DNA from 2 places in the Microbacterium sp. MMO-113 genome. Region 2 is predicted to be linked to the other one. Evidence: riboswitches for the same ligand, from Rfam matches in the RefSeq annotation. Region 2 holds a riboswitch; the other holds the start of a gene.
The links. A riboswitch is a leader RNA that binds a small molecule or an ion and turns the genes downstream of it on or off. The one in region 2 is predicted to bind thiamine pyrophosphate.

Region 1: it holds a riboswitch for thiamine pyrophosphate, as region 2 does, so the genes downstream of both, WFJ36_RS14580 (ECF transporter S component) here and thiM (hydroxyethylthiazole kinase) in region 2, are expected to answer to the same signal.

Annotation. Positions count from the first base shown of each region.
Region 1 is NZ_JBBCTD010000004.1:183,040-191,903, forward strand. Features, by position in the region: gene WFJ36_RS14570 (energy-coupling factor transporter transmembrane component T family protein) at 55-846, opposite strand; gene WFJ36_RS14575 (ABC transporter ATP-binding protein) at 843-2,297, opposite strand; gene WFJ36_RS14580 (ECF transporter S component) at 2,297-2,938, opposite strand; TPP riboswitch at 2,929-3,040, opposite strand; gene WFJ36_RS14585 (D-alanyl-D-alanine carboxypeptidase family protein) at 3,111-4,598, shown strand; gene WFJ36_RS14590 (ABC transporter ATP-binding protein) at 4,657-6,963, opposite strand; gene WFJ36_RS14595 (ABC transporter ATP-binding protein) at 6,960-8,687, opposite strand.
Region 2 is NZ_JBBCTD010000003.1:12,555-21,418, forward strand. Features, by position in the region: gene argC (N-acetyl-gamma-glutamyl-phosphate reductase) at 1-244, opposite strand, end outside; gene WFJ36_RS10595 (bifunctional hydroxymethylpyrimidine kinase/phosphomethylpyrimidine kinase) at 485-2,632, opposite strand; gene thiM (hydroxyethylthiazole kinase) at 2,629-3,477, opposite strand; TPP riboswitch at 3,469-3,562, opposite strand; gene WFJ36_RS10605 (NAD-dependent epimerase/dehydratase family protein) at 3,570-4,541, opposite strand; gene pheT (phenylalanine--tRNA ligase subunit beta) at 4,779-7,283, opposite strand; gene pheS (phenylalanine--tRNA ligase subunit alpha) at 7,283-8,323, opposite strand; gene WFJ36_RS10620 (amino acid ABC transporter permease) at 8,373-8,864, opposite strand, start outside.

The DNA of each region.
Region 1 (8,864 bases), on a different contig from region 2:
CTAGACCGGCCACTCGCGCCACCTCTACGGACCCTCGTCCGAAAGGGGTGAGGGTCAGGACGGCCCGAGGATGAAGTTCCAGGCGCCGGTCGCGACCGCAGCGGCGATCGCCGTCGCGGAGATCGCGGCCCCGACGGCGAGGAGAAGCCACTCCGGCGCGCCGAAGCGCGACTCGCGCGCCCAGGTGCGACGACCCGGGGCGCCGAAGCCGCGTGCCTCCATCGCGGTCGCGAGCTTGGCGCCGCGGCGGATCGACAGCACGAGCAGGGCGAAGGCCATGCCGAGGAAGCGGCGGATGCGTCCGCGGTCGGCGACGCCGCGCGCCCGGCGGGCGAGCTCGAGGGCACGCCAGTCGTCGAGAAACAGTCCGGCCATGCGGAGGCCGGCGAGCGCGCCCAGCACGAAACGGGCCGGAAGCCGAAGGATCTGCCCGAGGCCGTCGGCGAGGTCCGTGGGATCGACCGTGATGAAGAGCACCACCGAGGGCAGGGCGATCGCGAGCACCCGGAGCATCGTGGCGACGGCGAGCGCGAGCGACCCCTCGCTGATGCGGAGCACGAACCAGTCGACGTAGACGGCGCCGCTCGTCTCGCCGTAGAGGGCGATGGTGAGACCGGTCAGCGGCGCCGCGAGCCAGACCGGCCACGTGCGCACCCAGAACTCCCGCCAGCCGATGCCGGCGAAGAGGAACAGCACCGCCTCGAGCACCAGCGCGACAGCCGCCGACACCGGGTCGAGGGTGAGGACCAGCGGCACGGCGATGAGCGCGCTGACCCCGAGCTTCGCGACCGGATTGATCCGGGCGACGACGCCGGTGCGGGTGGGCGCGGGGGCGAGAGCCGTCATGCCGACGCCCCCAGCGCGAACCGCGTGGCGTGCAGGGCGCGCACCACGTCGAGATCGTGGGTGATGGTGACGATCGCGGAGCCCTCGTCCCGCAGGGCGGCGAGCATCGCGACGAGCTCGGCCCAGGTGCGGGCGTCCTGACCGAACGTCGGCTCGTCGAGGATCAGCACCCGGGGTCGCGTGGCGATCGCGGCCGCGACCGTGAGCCGGCGCTTCTCTCCACCCGAGAGCGTGTACGGATTCGCGGCCCCCAGATGCGCCAGCCGCAGCCGGTCGAGCAGCTCGTCGACACGGGCCTCGATCTCGCCTTCGGAAAGACCCAGGGCGCGGGGGCCCACCGCGAGCTCCTCGCGCACCGTCTTGCCGAGGAGCTGATGTTCCGGCTCCTGGAACACCATCCCGATCCGCGTGAGGAGCTCGCGGGAAGCCCAGCGGATCGGCGACGGATCCGCCCCCTGCGCGAGCACCGGGGCCGCGGACACGGCGCCGCTGACGGGAGGGAGGAGTCCGGCGAGGGTCAGACCCAGCGTGGACTTGCCTGCACCGTTGGGCCCGGTGATCGCGACCGCTTCACCCGCACGCACCTCCAGGTCGATGCCGTGTGCCACCGGACGTCCCTTCACCCGTGCGACCGCGAGGCCGCGCGCCGACAGCAGCACCTCCCCGGGGGCCGCCCGCGGTGCCGACGGCTCGGCGGGCGGCCGGCCGGGCACCCAGACGCCGTCCGCGGCCAGGCGCTCGCCCTGCGCACCGAGCACATCCGCGGGAGTGCCGTCCGCCACCACCCCGCCGGCCCCCAGCACGATGACCCGCGTGAGGAGCGGCAACCACACCTCGAGCCGATGCTCCACGACCACGAGGGTGGCGGGACGCGTGGCGAGCATCCGCTCCACCGCCTCCCTGACCTCGCGCACGCCCTCCGGATCGAGGTTCGCCGTCGGCTCGTCGAGCAGCACCAGCCCGGGGCCCATCGCCAGCATGCCGGCCAAGGCGAGGCGCTGCTTCTGACCGCCGGAGAGCGCCGCGGTCGGGTGATCGAGCGGCACGTCCAGTCCGACGCCGGCCATCGCGGCCTCGACGCGGGGCCAGATCTCGGCACGCGGCACCCCGAGGTTCTCGCACCCGAAGGCGACGTCATCGCCGGCACGAGCGAGGATCACCTGCGAGTCGGGGTCCTGGAGCACGAGCCCGGCCCGCCCGCGGGCCGCCGCGGCGGGTTCGCCATCGACGAGCAGCGCGCCTTCGCTCTCCCCCTCCTCCTCACCGCCGAGCACACCGGCGAGACCGTGCAGCAGCGTCGACTTCCCCGCGCCGGAGGCGCCGAGCACGAGCACGCGCTCGCCGGGCTCGATGCGGAACGAGACGTCGCGCAGCGCCCAGGCGAGGCGGCTCGCGTGTCGCCAGCCCCAGCCACGGGCCTCGACGCCGGCGGGAGCGAACTGCCCGGACATCAGACGCGGACGCGCGCCTCGCGCCCGGAGCCGAACCGGTCCAGAGCCCCGGTCGCCGCGATGCCACGGGCGAGCACCCACGACAGCGCACCGGCGATGACCGCCCCGGAGATCACGGTGCTGACGAGGTAGATCGTCGTGAAGGCGGGACCGGAGCCGGCATACCAGAGGACGAGGTTGTTGATGCCGCCCGCGAGCGCGGCACCGGCCCCGGCGAGGATCGCGACGGGCAGCGACCAGCGGCGGTAGAAGAACAGCAGGAAGACCAGCTCGGCGCCGAGACCCTGCACGAGACCCGCCTCGAGCGTGAGGAAGCCGCCCCACTGGTTGCCGATGAGCGCCGAGACGACGGCGGCCAGCAGCTCGACGTAGATCGCGGCACCCGCCTTGCGGATGATGAGCCCGCCGAGCACACCCGCGAAGAGCCACGGGCCGTCGAGGAGCCCTTGGAGGCCGGGAAGCAACGGCTCGAGCAGGGCCTTCGGCCCCAGGTATCCGACGTTCCAGGCCAGGAAGATCAGACCGGCGGCGACACCGAGGACGCTGGCGACGACGATGTCGATGACGCGCCAGCGCAGGTAGCCTCGCGCCGGAGCGGCCGTGGTGTTCCTCGACGGGGATGCGGACGTGGACGTACTCATGTGAACTCCTCCCTGCGCTGGCATGACCCAGATCAGGTTCGACGGTCGAAGCGCGATTCGCTCCCTCTCAGCCCGGCTCGCCGGACTCCCGTGGTTGTGCTGTCGATCCTACCGTCCGCGCGTCCCGCCCCGCGCACGGCGGATTCGGGGCCGGATTCGGTACCGTAAGCGAGTGACCGCTTCCGATCCCCCTGAAGAGGCGTCCGGCGGCGTCGGCGTCGACGCGCGGCCCGAAGACTCCGCACCCGCATCCGCCGCGCCCGCGGTCGATCATCCGGGTCCGGTTCCGGAAGCCGCGGCGTGGGCCGATGCCTCGGCACCGCCGACCGCGCTGACCTGGGTGGACCCGTCGATCGTCGCTGCGGCCTCATCGACGCCCGAGTTCGATGCCTCGGCCGGCACGGAGGAGGAGACGGGATTGCTGCGCGACGCCCGGCTGCGGCCCGCGATCGCCGGACCCGGCCTGCTCGTCCCCCTCGGCGTCCTCGCCGGCCTCGTCGCCTCGTACGCCGGCACCACGCTGCTCTGGCCGCTGCATGAGATCGCCCCGACCGTCCAGGCGGTCGAGTTCACCCCCGTCGCCGCCCCCACCGCCGCGCTCGCCTGGCCGGCGGTCGGCGACGGGGCGGTCGGCATCGCCGGGATGACCACCGCGGCGTCGACCACCGCTCCGGTGAGCATCGCGAGCATCACGAAGGTCGTCAGCAGTCTCATGGTGCTGGACCGGCTGCCGCTGGCCCCCGGCGAACAGGGCCCGGAGTTCTCCTTCACCTACGCCGACAGCATCCGTTACTGGGACTATCGGATCGCCAATCAGTCAGCGCTCGATGTGCCGGTGGGCGGAGTGCTGACCGAGTACCAGCTTCTGCAGGGCACCCTGCTCGGTTCGGCGAACAACTACATCGACCGGCTGGCGTCGGAGATCTGGGGGTCCGACCGCGAGTTCGCCGCCGCGGCCGAGGTCTGGCTCGGCGAGCGCGGACTCTCCGGCATCACCGTGGTCACGCCGTCCGGATTCGACGAGCGCAACGTCGCCACCCCGGAGGCCCTCGTGGCCCTGGGCGAGATGGCGATGCGGAATCCGGTGTTCGCCGAGATCGTGGGCACCCGGTCCGTCGACCTGCCCGGGGCCGGGACGGTCGAGAACACGAACGGCATGCTCGCCGATCCGGGAGTCGTCGGCATCAAGACGGGCACCCTCGTCGGCTGGAACCTGTTGACCGCCAAGGACGTCGTCATCGGCGACGCGACGGTCCGGCTCTACGCCGCGGCATTGAACCAGGAGGACGACGAGGCGCGCCTCGCCCTCACCCGCGCCCTGTTCGCTCAGACGGAGGCAGCGTTGCAGGCCCAGGGCCCGGCCGTCCCGGCAGGCACGGTGGTCGGGCGCGTCCTCACCGTCTGGGGCGAGCGCGTCGATGTGGTCGCCGGTGAGGACGCCGATGTCGTGCTGTGGAACGGAGCGAGCGCGACGGCGACGCCGGTGTTCGATCTCGGAGAGGAACGCGAAGCGGACGGGACGGTCGGCACCCTGACCACGACCGGTCCCGTCGACAGCACCGAGACCGCCCTCGTCCTCGACGAGGACCTGGAGGGTCCGAGCCCGTGGTGGCGACTCACCCACCCCCTCGAGCTCTTCGGCATCGCCGGAGACGACTGAGCGCTGACGAACGACGCCCCACTCCGGATCCGGAGTGGGGCGTCGTTCGTGAGCCGGGTCAGGACGGAGACGTGGAGCCGTCAGCGCCGTCGTCGAGGAGTGCCCGAGCCGCTGCGGTCTCGGCCGCCGGGAGCTGGGCGCCGACCGCCGCTCCGGCCACCGCGTCCGTCGCCTGCTCCTGCGCGCTCGCCTCCTCGTCCGCGTCGCCGGTCACGACGACCGGCGAGGAGCCGGTGAGCGCGGCTTCGGCGTCGAGGTCGGTCGCCGCCTGCTCGAACTGCGACTGGTACAGGCGCCAGTACGCACCCTGTGCGGCGATGAGCTCGTCGTGCGTGCCCTTCTCCACGATGTCGCCGTGCTCCATCACGAGGATGAGGTCCGCGTCGCGGATGGTCGACAGACGATGCGCGATGACGAACGAGGTGCGCCCCTGCCGGAGCGCGGCCATCGCGTGCTGCAGCAGCAGCTCGGTGCGGGTGTCGACCGCCGATGTGGCCTCGTCCAGGATGAGGATCGACGGCTGCGCCACGAAGGCCCGTGCGATCGTGATGAGCTGGCGTTCACCGGCCGAGACGTTCGACGCGTCCTCGTCGAGCACGGTGTCGTACCCGTCCGGAAGGGCGTGCACGAAGCGGTCGACGTAGGTCGCCTTCGCCGCGGCGAGCACCTCCTCGTCCGTCGCGGTCGAGCGCCCGTAGCGGATGTTCTCGCGGATGCTCCCGGCGAAGAGCCAGGGGTCCTGGAGCACCATGCCGGTGCGGGACCGCAGCTCGTCGCGCGTGATGGTCGAGATGTCCTGACCGTCGAGCGTGATCCGCCCGCCGCTGAGCTCGTAGAACCGCATGATGAGGTTCACGAGCGTCGTCTTGCCGGCGCCGGTCGGCCCGACGATGGCGACGGTCTGTCCCGGTTCGACGCGGAACGACAGATCGGTGATGAGCGGCCGCTCCGGCGAGTACGAGAACGAGACGTTCTCGAACTCGATCACGCCCTCCCCCTCGCGAAGCGCGGGGGCATCAGGGTCGTCGGCCTCCTGCTCGTCGGCATCGAGCAGGCCGAACACCCGCTCCGCCGACGCGGTGCCGGACTGCACGACCGCGGCCATGCCGCCCAGCTCCGACAGCGGCTGCGTGAACTGCTGCGAGTACTGGATGAAGGCCTGCACGTCGCCGAGGCGCAGCTGCCCGCTCGCGACCATGAGGCCGCCGAGCACCGCGATGCCGACATAGGTCAGGCTGCCGACGAAGGTCATCGCGGGCATGATGATGCCGGAGAGGAACTGCGCCTTGAAGCTCGCCTGGAACAGCTCCTCGTTCTCGGCCTTGAACTTGTCCAGAGCGTCCTGCTCACGGCCGAACACCTTGACCAGCGCGTGGCCGGAGAAGGCCTCCTCGACCCGGGCGTTGAGCCGGCCGACCTTGCGCCACTGCGTGCCGAAGGCCTTCTGCGACCGCGGTCCGATGACGCCGAAGATCACGCCCATGAGCGGGAGTGCCACGAGCGCCACGAGGGCGAGCTGCCACGAGATCGAGAACATCATCACGAGCACGCCGATCACCGTCAGCACGGCGGTGAGGGCACCGGACAGCGACTGCTGCATGGTCTGGGTGATGTTGTCGATGTCGTTCGTCACGCGGGAGATCAGCTCGCCGCGCTGCACCTTGTCGAAGTACGCCAGCGGGAGCCGGTTGATCTTCGCCTCGACGGACTCCCGCAGGCGCCACATGGTCCGGACCATGATGACGTTGATGACGTACCCCTGCAGCCAGCTGAGGAAGGCGGCCACGACGTAGATCGCCAGGACGGCGGCGATCACCCAGCGCAGCGCGTCGAAGTCGATGCCGTCGCCGACCCGGAAGTCGCCGAGCGCTCCGACCTGATTGGCGAAGTCGGTCTGTCCGGCGTCGCGCAGGGCGTCGACCACCACGTCCTGCGGCGTCCCTGCCGGGAATCCCGGGAAGTCGCCGCTGGGCTGGCCGAGCTGGATGGAGATGAAGCCGCGGTAGACGATGTTCGTCGCCTCGGCGAGCACCTTCGGGGCGGCGACGGTCAGCACGACCCCGATCGCTCCGAGGATCGACACGAAGACGAACCAGACCGCGGAGGGCTTGAGCAGCCCGATCATGCGGGCGAAGCTCGGACCGAAGTGGTCGGCCTTGCCCGGTGCGACGCTGTCCCAGTCGCCGGAGTTCTGCCGTGCCTGCTCGGCGAGCTCGGCCTCGTACTGCTCCTCGGCAGTGAGCTCCCGCTCGGTCGTGGGCGCGGCGGCCGCACCCCGTCCGCGACGGCGCCGGGTCTCGGCCCCCTGGGTCCCGGAGCTTGCCCCCTGGTTCCCCGAGCTTGTCGAAGGGTCCTGCTCGCTCATGCGTCCACCCCCAGCTGCGACTCGACGATCTCCCGGTAGGTCTCGCTGGTCTCCAACAGCTCCTCGTGCGTGCCGACTCCGACCATCGTGCCACCCTCCAGCACCACGATGCGGTCGGCATCGGTGATGGTGGAGATGCGCTGCGCGACCACGATCTTCGTCACGTGCGGGAGCTCCCGCCAGAGCGCCTGTCGCAGCCGGGCGTCCGTGGTGAGGTCGAGCGCGGAGAACGAGTCGTCGAACACGAGCACCTGCGGCCGGTGGACGAGGGCGCGCGCGATCGCGAGGCGCTGTCGCTGGCCGCCGGACACGTTCGTGCCGCCCTGGGCGATGCGGGAGTCGAGGCCGTCCGGCATCTCCTCCACGAAGTCGCGCCCCTGAGCGATCTCGAGCGCGTGCCAGAGCTCCTCGTCGGTGGCGTCCTCGCGGCCGTAGCGCAGGTTGGACGCGACGGTGCCCGTGAAGAGGAAGGGGCGCTGCGGCACGAGGCCGATGCTGTCCCACAGCGCCTCGACGTCGGCGTCGCGGACGTCCGTGCCGCCCACGTGCACCGCACCACCCGAGACGTCGAACAGGCGCGGGATGAGCGAGACGAGCGTGGTCTTCCCCGATCCGGTGGAGCCGACGATCGCGACGGTCTCGCCCGGCTCGGCGGCGAAGCTGATGCCGGTGAGGACCGGGGCGTCGGCGCCGGGGTAGGTGAACTCCACGTCGTCGAACGCGACCGCTCCCGGTGCCGGGAAGGCGGTGACGCCATCCGCCGGGCGGGTCATCGTCGACTCGGTGTTCAGCACTTCGCCGATGCGCTCGGCTGAGACGGCGGCGCGCGGGATCATCATCGCCATGAAACTCGCCATGATGACACCGCCCATGATCTGACCGATGTACTGCATGAAGGCGAACAGCGTTCCCACCTGCACGGTGCCGTTGTTGACCTCGATGCCGCCGAACCAGATGACGGCGACCACGGTCACGTTGAGGATGAGCATGAACAGTGGGAAGAGCAGCACGAACAGCGAGCCGACCTTGCGGCCGACGACCATGATGTCGGTGTTCGCGCCGCGGAAGCGCTCCTCCTCGATGCGCTCGCGGACGAAGGCCCGGACCACGCGCACGCCGGTGAGCTGCTCCCGCATGATGCGGTTCACGTTGTCGAGCTTGCCCTGGTAGCTGCGGAACAGCGGCACCATCCGTCCGATGACGAGGGCCGCGAGCAGGAGCAGCACCGGGACGGAGACGGCGATCAGCCAGCTCAGCCCGGCATTGGTCTGCACGGCGAAGATGATGCCGCCGATCGCGAGCAGCGGCGCTGTGACGAGCATGGTCGCGCCCATCATCGCGAGCATCTGCACCTGCTGCACGTCGTTCGTGTTGCGGGTGATGAGGGAACCGGCGCCGAACTGCGAGACCTCGCGCTCGGAGAAGCCGCTGACCTTGCCGAACACGTCGGCGCGGATGTCGCGACCCGCCCCCATCGCGGCGCGGGCGGCGAAGTAGGTCGCGATGACCGAGGCGACGATCTGGCCGAGCGACACCGCCAGCATGAACAGACCGGTGCGCCAGATGTACGCGGTGTCACCCTGCGCGACGCCGTTGTCGATGATGTCGGCGTTGAGGCGGGGCAGGTAGAGGGTGGCGGCCGCGCTGGCGAACTGGAAGACCAGCACGGCGACGAGGAGCCACTTGTAGCGAGACAGATATCGGAGGAGGAGTTTTCCCAGCACAGGCGTACTTTCTCGGAAGGAGGAGGTGGCGGATCTCCCGGCAGACGGATGCCGACCGACGACCGGCCATAGGACAGGGTGCCACGAAGCGGCGACATTCGGATCCCCCTCCGGGAGGACCTTCGCTCAGAGCGAACCGCTAACGCGTCACCGTTGTCTATCTGTTTGGGGGGCTCG
Region 2 (8,864 bases):
CGGACTGGCCGTGCGGGAGGGCCAGGAACACGATGTCGTGTCCGGCGAGGACCTCCGGCGTGGTGTCCTGCAGCGTGAGGTGGGCGAGCGAGCGGAGGTGCGGCTGGTGGGCGACGAGAGGCTGTCCGGCATTCGAGTGCGCCGTGACGGTGCGGATCTCGACGTCGGGGTGAGCGGCCAGGAGGCGCAGGATCTCGCCGCCTGCGTAGCCGGAGGCGCCGGAGACGGCGACGGAATACGTCATGCTTCTACCTTAACGGTCGGGTCCTCGACGATCTCGGGACCGGGGGGCGGGGCCGGAGGCGGCGACACCGGCACTCGACCGCCGCGCGGACGCAGGCAGAAGGGCGGGGTCGCCTAGAATCGGCGGCCGCGACGTCGGCGCACGGCGATGACGCTCGGGACGAGCGTCGAAGGAGCGGTGGCGACCGAAGGCATGCGGCGACGATAGCGCGGGCGCGTTCGGCACCGCAAATCCGGGGCGTCACACGACAGCGCGGGCGACCGGTGCGGCGAAGAAGGCACGTTCGTGGGCGCTCGAGGCGAGGAAGGCGCGCCGCATCCGCTCCCGGCCGGCGTCGTCGGCCCTCGCGGCCGCGGCGGCGACGTGCGCGACGGCCTGCCGGGTGGCCTCCGCGAAGGCCGGATCCGCGTAGGTGGCGAGCCACGACGCGTAGGGATGCCGGGGGTCGCGGGGCGCCGCGCCGAACGCTCCGGCATGGAGCCGCTCCCCCAGGTCGGTGTAGAGCCAGAAGCACGGCAGCACGGCCGCGATCAGTGCGGCGTAGTCGCCGCCGAAGCCGACGGCCCGCAGATGGTCGAGGTAGGCGACCGTCGCCGGCGCGGGGTCCGTCGCGAAGGTGGCGCCACTCACGCCGGTCTCCGGTGTCAGCCACGACGCGTGCAGCTCCAGCTCGCCGCGGATCGCGCCGTGGGCGGCCTCAGCCCAGAACGCCTGCTCGTCGGGGGTCGGGGCGAGGCGCGTCGCCTCCGCGAGCACCCGGGCGTACTCGCGGAGGTAGAGGGCGTCCTGCGCGAGGTAGAAGACGAAGGCATCGCGGTCGAGAGTCCCCTCGGCGAGCGCGCGCACGAAGGGCAGCGCATCGATGTCGCGGCGGATCGCGGCGGTCTCCTCCCACCAGGCCGCAGCCACCTCCTCCGGCGTCGGCCGGGTCTCGGCCCCGCCGCGCGCCCAGAGCCCCGCGAGATGATGGATCGGGCCGTGTCCTCGCCCGACGTCCAGGTCGTCCGCCGCGCGGAGGGCCTCCCGCAGCCAGGCGCGCGCGGCGCGGACCGCGGACGCCGGATCGTCGCCCCTCGCCAGTCGTGTGGCCAGAGCCGCGGACAGCGAGCAGCCGGTCCCGTGGGTGTTCTCCGTCATGATGCGTGCCCCGGGGAACTCCGCGTGCTCTCCCGCCGCGGCATCGATCAGGGCGTCCGGCGCCTCGTCCCCCGGCAGGTGACCGCCCTTCACGAGCACCGCGGTCCCCGTGGCCGCCGACAGCTCCTGCGCCGCGGCGAGCGCGTCCGTCCAGTCGGCCACCTCGTGACCGACGAGCACCGCCAGCTCGGCGAGGTTCGGGGTGACCACGGTCGCCAGAGGCAGCAGGTCCCGGAGCTCCCGCTCGGCATCGGCCTGGAGCAGCCGGTCCCCCGAGGTCGCGATCATGACCGGGTCGAGCACGACGATCGGGGGCTGGGTGTCCCGGAGCCACGCGGCGACCGTCCGGATCACGTCGACGTCCGCGAGCATGCCGATCTTCACGGCGTCGATGCGGATGTCGTCGGCGACGGCGTCGAGCTGCGCGCGCAGGAACTCCGCGGGAGGGACGTGCACGGCACGGACGCCCTGCGTGTTCTGGGCGGTCAGGGCCGTGAGGGCGGCCATGCCGTAGCCCCCGTGCGCGGCGATCGCCTTGAGGTCGGCCTGGATGCCTGCGCCGCCGGACGGATCGCTGCCGGCGATGCTGAGCACATGCGGCACCGCCCGTCCGAGCCACCGCCGACGGAAGGCCGCGGCGGCGGCCCGCGGGTCGTCCGCCGCGCACAGCGCCGAGACCACCGCGATCCCGGCGGCACCGGCCGCGCGCAACGCCCCCGTGTCGTCGAGGTCCACCCCGCCGATCGCGACGCACGGCAGCGCACTGCGCGCGGCGAAGGCGGCGAAGCCGGCGATGCCGAGCGGGGCCGGGTGGTCGGGCTTCGTGCGCGTGGGGCGGATCACGCCGACCCCGAGGTAGTCGACCGTCCCCGGCGGCAGCGCGTTCACGGCATCGAGATGGGCAGGGGTGTTCGCGGTCAGCCCGATCAGGGCCTCCGAGCCGAGGAGCTCGCGCGCGCGGAGCACCGAGGCGTCCGCCTGGCCGAGGTGCACCCCGTCCACCCTGGCACCGCGGCGACGGGCCTCGACGGCCGCATCGAGGCGATCGTTCACGACGAGCAGCGCGCGACCGTCGATGGCAGCGGACAGAGCAAGGAGCTGGTCGACGGTCTCCTCGTCCGTCGCCTCCTTGTCGCGGAGCTGCACGATGCGGACCCCACCCGCCACGGCCTCGCGGACCGTCTCGACCACCCCGCGTACGCCGCACAGCGACCGATCGGTGACGAGGTAGAGGGACAGGTCGACGGTCATCGGGCCTCCTCCTCGACGCGGGCGCGGGCACGGAGGTCCCCCGGCGTCACGGCGGACAGGGCGTCGAGCAGTCCGACGGCGAAGCTGCCTGGTCCGCGGGAGGTCTCCGCCGCCTGCTCGGCCGCGACCGTGTAGACGAGGGTGGCTGCGGCCACCGCCGTCAGCGCGTCGGTCCCGGTACTGCGGGCCGCCCCGAGGAAGGCCGCCATCACGGCCCCCAGCGCGCAGCCGCCGCCGGTCACCCGCGTGAGCAGCTCGTGCCCGTTGGCGATGCGGATCACCCGTTCCCCGTCGGTGAGGAGGTCGACCGGACCGGAGACGGCGACCACGGAGCTGTGCCGGTCGGCGAGCTCCCGCGCCGCCGCTGCCGCCGCCTCGGTCCCGTACGTCGCGTCGACACCCCGGCCGCCGCTGCTGTGTCCGGCCAGCGCGAGGATCTCCGACGCGTTGCCGCGGAGGGCGGTGGGGCGCAGCGCGGCCAGCTCGTGGGCCAAGGCCGTCCGCACCGGGAGGGTGCCGATCGCGACGGGATCGAGCACCCACGGCGTGCCGGCGGCGCGCGCTCCCGCCACGGCCTCCCTGCTCGCCTCCCGCTGCTCGGGGGTCGGCGTCCCGAGATTGACGAGGAGCCCCGAGGCGGCAGCGGCGAACGGCTCGGCCTCGCCGACGATGTCGACCATGGCCGGCGCCGCCCCGAGCGCCAGCAGCACGTTGGCGGTGAACCCCGTCACCACGGCGTTCGTGACGCAGTGCGTCAACGGTGGCGTAGCCCTGACCTCCTCCCGCAGCCTTCCCGCCGTGACGGCGAGGTCGAGGACGGATTGCGGACGCACAGGATCGCTCATGGGCGACATCCCTTCGCTAGTACGAACTAGATCAGGTTCGACGGGTGTGATCTCAGCCGCGGATGCGGCACCCCGTGTCACTGCCTCGCAGTCTAGCGAGCGAGGGCGTCGAGCAACGCCCGCTCCTCCGTCCGTGTGAGCCCGGCGCGGCGCTCCCGGTCCACGCCCCGTTCGCGCTCGTCCGCCACGACGCGTTCCACCGTCTCGTCGAGGGGCCGGAGCCTGCCTCCGCCGCGCCGGTACCGCGCGTTCGAGCGGGTCATGAATCCGCTCATCTCGGGCGGCAGCCACAGCGGGAGCGAGCGCGGCCCCGCCCAGTACGCGACACCCTCCGCGACGAGATGCTCCTCCGTGCCGACGACGACCGGACCGGTGTGCCCGGTGGAAGCGCGCACCGTACGCAGCACGTCCTCCAGGTCGCGCACGTCGCCGATCGCGTTGACGGCACCGGTGACGGTGGCGGACACGACGAAGGCGGCGACGTCCTCGACATCGATGATCTGCGCCATGCGCCCGTCGAGCGGCGGGAGCAGAACCGGCTCGTCCAGGGCCCGGAGGAACGCCGCGGCCCAGTAGCCGAAGCGATCGCTGGGGTCGCCGTCGCCGACGATGAGGCCGGGACGGACGAGGAGCGCACGGTCGCCGAGGCTCTCCTGCACGGCGTCCTCCGCCGCGACCTTCTGCCGCGCGTAGTCGTCGTCCTCACCGGCCTGCGCCGCCGGGTGCCGCGGGGCCGACTCGTCGGTCCCGACCGTCTCGTCGTCGCGGTATACCGACATCGACGAGATGTACGTCCACCGGGCGGCACGGTCGCCGAGTGCGCGGACCGCCCCGGAGACGTGATCGACGCGGGAGGAGACGTCGACGACATGGTCCCAGTCGGTGCGCGAGACGACGTCATAGGCGTCCTCGTCGTCGCGGTCGGCGAGCACGAGGGTCGCTCCCGGTGGCGACGGCCGCCCGCCGCGGGCCAGGCAGGTCACGGTCGCCCCCGCCCCGAGCGCCTGCGCGGCGATGCGCCCCGACAGCCATCCGGTTCCCCCCAAGATCAGCACATCCGTCATGTGCCCATGTCATCAGGATCGACGACTCGGGGAAAGGGCCTCCGCTCAGAGCGGAGCGGCAGGACAGGCCATCACGCGAGCACAGGCCCTCACGCGAGCACAGGCCACCCCGCAATACAGCCCACCCCGCGAACACAGGCCATGACGCGAGCACAGGCCCCCGGCACTGCTGTCACCTGATGCCACGCGAACGCCTAATGCCGCGCGACCTCCCGAGGAACCCGCGCGGCATCAGGATCAGTCGCGGAGGGCGGCGCCGAAGCTCTCCGCGGCGACGGCGACGCCCGCCATCTTCGCCTCGGAGGCCTCCGCGGCGGTCAGCGTGCGGTCGTCGGCGCGGAAGCGCAGGGCGAACGTCAGCGACTTCGATCCCTCGGGCACGCCCTCGCCGCGGTAGTCGTCCACGAGCCGGACGGACTCCAGCAGCGCGCCAGCGCCCTCGGCGAGAGCCGCGCGGACCTCGCCCGCCGGCACCTCGGCCGGGAGCGTGAGCGAGACGTCCTGCGTCGCGGCCGGGAACGTGGAGAGCGTTGCTGCCACGATGCGTCCTCCGGCGAGCGCGAGCAGCCGGTCGAGGTCCAGCTCCAGCACGGTGGCGCGACCCGGCAGATCGGCATCCTCGGCGACGGCCGGATGAAGCTCGCCGACGTAGCCGACCTCCTCGCCCCCGGCGACCAGCGCACCGGTGCGTCCGGGGTGGAGTGCGGCGCGCTGTGTCTGCACGACGTCGATCTCGATGCCCGCGGCGGCCCCGATCACGCGGACCGCGTCGAGCGCCTCGACGAGCCCGGCGGCTTCGGCGGCACGACCCGGCTGACGCGGCGACACATTGCCGGTCAGCAGCACCGCGACGTGGCGCTCCTGCGGGGGGATGGAGGCGTCGAGCTCGGCGAGCACCTCATCGGACGGCCGGACACCCAGCGGCGGAACCTCGGCGGTGCCGTACTCCACGCCGGGCTCCGGGACGAACACGGCGCCTGTCTCGAACAGCGCAAGATCCGTGAGCCCGCGCGAGATGTTGCGGTGCGCGGTCTGCAGCAGACCGGGGATGAGCGAGCGCCGCAGGAACGGCACCTGCCCGTCGAGCGGGTTCGCGAGGCGGATGCTGGGCAGGTGCTCACCGGACGCGGAACCGTGCAGATCGTTCTGCGCCTCGGTCGTGAACGGGAACGCCGGAGTCTCGACGAACCCCGCGGCCGCGAGAGCGTTCGCCACGCGGCGACGCCCCTGCTGGTGGGCCGTGAGGCCGCGACCGGACGGCGGAGTCGGCAGCACCGCGGGGATGCGGTCGAGCCCGTGGATGCGGGCGACCTCCTCGGCGAGCGTCCACTTGTCGGTGAGGTCGGGGCGCCAGGTCGGCGGGATGACCGTCCAGCCGTTCTCCGCCGCGGTGACCTCCGCGCCGATCGTCGTGAGCGCGCCGGTGATCTCGTCGTCGGTGTAGTCGACGCCGATCAGCCCCTGCACGAAGCCGCGCGGGAGCTCGATCTCGGCGACGAAGACCTCGGCGAAGAGCGCGCCACCTTCCTCCGTGAGCGTGCCACCGGCGAGCTCGACCATGAGGTCGGCTGCGCGCCGGGCCGCGACGAAGGGGATCAGCGGGTCGACGCCCCGCTCGAAGCGCTTGGACGCCTCGCTCGGGAGCTTGTGCCGGCGGGCCGTGCGGGCGATGGTCGTCGCGTCGAAGGTCGCCGCCTCGATGAGCACGTTCCGCGTGGTGTCGCTCATCTCGGTGGTGCCGCCGCCCATGACACCGGCGAGGCCGATGGGACCGGAGTCGTCGGTGATGAGGAGGTCTTCGACGTGCAGCTTCCGCTCCACGCCGTCGAGCGTGGTCATCTTCTCCCCCGGCGTCGCGCGCCGGACGGTGATGCCGCCCGTGAGCTTGTCGAGGTCGTAGCCGTGCAGCGGCTGCCCGAGCTCGAGCATGACGTAGTTCGTGATGTCGATGAGCACACCCAGCGACCGCATGCCCGCGAGGCTCAGGCGCGCGATCATCCACGGCGGGGTGGGCCGCGACGGATCGACGTCGCGCACGACCCTGGTGACGAACTCGCTTGCGCCGACCCGGCCGCGCACCGGCGCCTGGTCGTCGACCACGGCCGTGTGTCCGGAACCGGGCTGCAGCTCGGCGAAGTCGCGCTCGGCGGGGTCGCGGAAGGCCGCCCCCGTGGCGTGGGAGTACTCACGGGCGACGCCGCGCACCGAGAAGGCGTAGCCGCGGTCCGGCGTGACGTTGATCTCCACCGCGACGTCGTCGAGACCGAGGAGCGCGATCGCGTCCGTGCCGACGGGGGCATCGATCCCGAGGTCGCTCAGCACGACGATGCCGTTGTGCTCGTCGCCGAGCCCCAGCTCGCGCGCGGAGGCGATCATGCCGTCGGAGACGTGACCGTAGGTCTTGCGGGCGGCGATGGGGAACGGCCCGGGAAGGACAGCGCCGGGCAGGGTCACGACGACCTTGTCGCCGACGCCGAAGTTGTGCGCGCCGCAGACGATCCCACGGACGCCGCCGTGCTCGGGACCGACGTCGACCTGGCACCAGTTGATGGTCTTGCCGTTCGACTGGGGCTCCGGCTCGACCGAGACGACCTGGCCGACCACCACGGGACCCGTGATGTCGAAGCGGTGCACGTCCTCCTCTTCGAAGCCGACGGTCACCAGCGCCGCGAGGACGTCCTCGGGCGTGGCCTCCGCTGCCAGATCGACGTACTCACGCAGCCACGAAAGCGGGACGCGCATCACACCACCATCCCGTACTGCTCGCTGAAACGGACGTCGCCCTCGGCCATGTCGCGCATGTCCTGCACATCGCTGCGGAACATCAGGCCCCGCTCGATGCCCATGCCGAACGCGAAGCCGCTGTACACCTCCGGGTCGATCCCGGCCGCGCGCAGCACGTTCGGGTTGACCATGCCGCAGCCGCCCCACTCGATCCAGCGCGCGCCGCCCTTGAAGGTCGGGTGCCACAGGTCGAGCTCGGCGGAGGGCTCGGTGAAGGGGAAGTAGTTCGTGCGGAAGCGGGTCTTGGCCTCCGGACCGAAGAGCTGCTTCGCGAAGTGGTCGAGCGTGCCCTTGAGGTGCGCCATCGTGATGCCCTTGTCGACGACCAGTCCCTCGAACTGCGTGAAGACCGGGAGGTGCGTGGCGTCGAACTCGTCCGTGCGGTACACGCGGCCCGGGCACAGCACGTAGATGGGGACCTCGCGGTTCAGCATCGACCGCACCTGCACCGGGCTCGTGTGCGTCCGCATGACGAGGTGGCGCGAGGTCGGGTCGACGTAGAAGGTGTCCTGCTCCTGGCGGGCGGGGTGATCGACGTCGAAGTTCAGGGCGTCGAAGTTGAACCACTCGTGCTCGAGCTCCGGCCCCTCTGCGATCTCCCACCCCATGCCGACGAAGATGTCCTCGACGTGGTCCTGCAGGAGAGCGAGCGGGTGCCGGGCGCCGACGCGCGTCCGCGACGGGACGGCGGTGATGTCGACGCGCTCGGCCTCCAGGCGCGCGGCGACCTCGGCGGCGGCCAGCTCGGCCTCCTTCGCCGCGAGCGCCTGGTTCACACGACCGCGGCCCTGGCCGACGAGCTTGCCGAATGCGGCCTTGTTCTCGGGGGCGACCTGGCGCATCGAGGCGTTCAGGACCGCGAGCGGCGATCCCTCCGCGACGTGCGCCGCACGGGCGGCTTTCAGCGCGGCGGTGTCGGCGGCCGCGTCGATCGCCGCGAGGGCGTCGGCGACAGCGGCTTCGACCGCTTCGGGGGTGATTTCCGGAGACTCTGACACGGGAGTCGAGTCTACCGGCGCGGGACGGGCGTCCCGCGCCGGTGGCGGCTCAGAGGCCGGAAGCGCCGGAGCTGTTGGCGTCGAACTTGCCCAGCCCGCGCTGCGCCACGATGAGCGACGTGTTCGTCTCCCCGTCGTGCTGGCGAGGGTCCGCCTCGTCCGGCCCGGCCTTGGCCGAGCGCTTCGCCCGACGCTGCATGCGGTAGGCGATGTAGGAGAGCACCAGACAGACCGCGACGTACATCGAGCCGCCGACGATCGCGGCGGGGATCAGCGGCGACCCGTAGGGCGCCTGGTTGCCGATCTGGTTGATGACGTACAGCAGCTCCTTGTACGTGATGATGAAGCCGAGCGCGGTGTCCTTCAGGGCCACCACGAGCTGCGCGATGATCACGGGCATCATCGCCCGGACGGCCTGCGGGATGAGGATGAAGTACATGACCCCGGTCTTGCGCAGACCGATCGCGTAACCGGCCTCCTTCTGTCCGCGCGGCAGCGACTCGATCCCCGCGCGCAGCACCTCCGCGAGCACGGAGCCGTT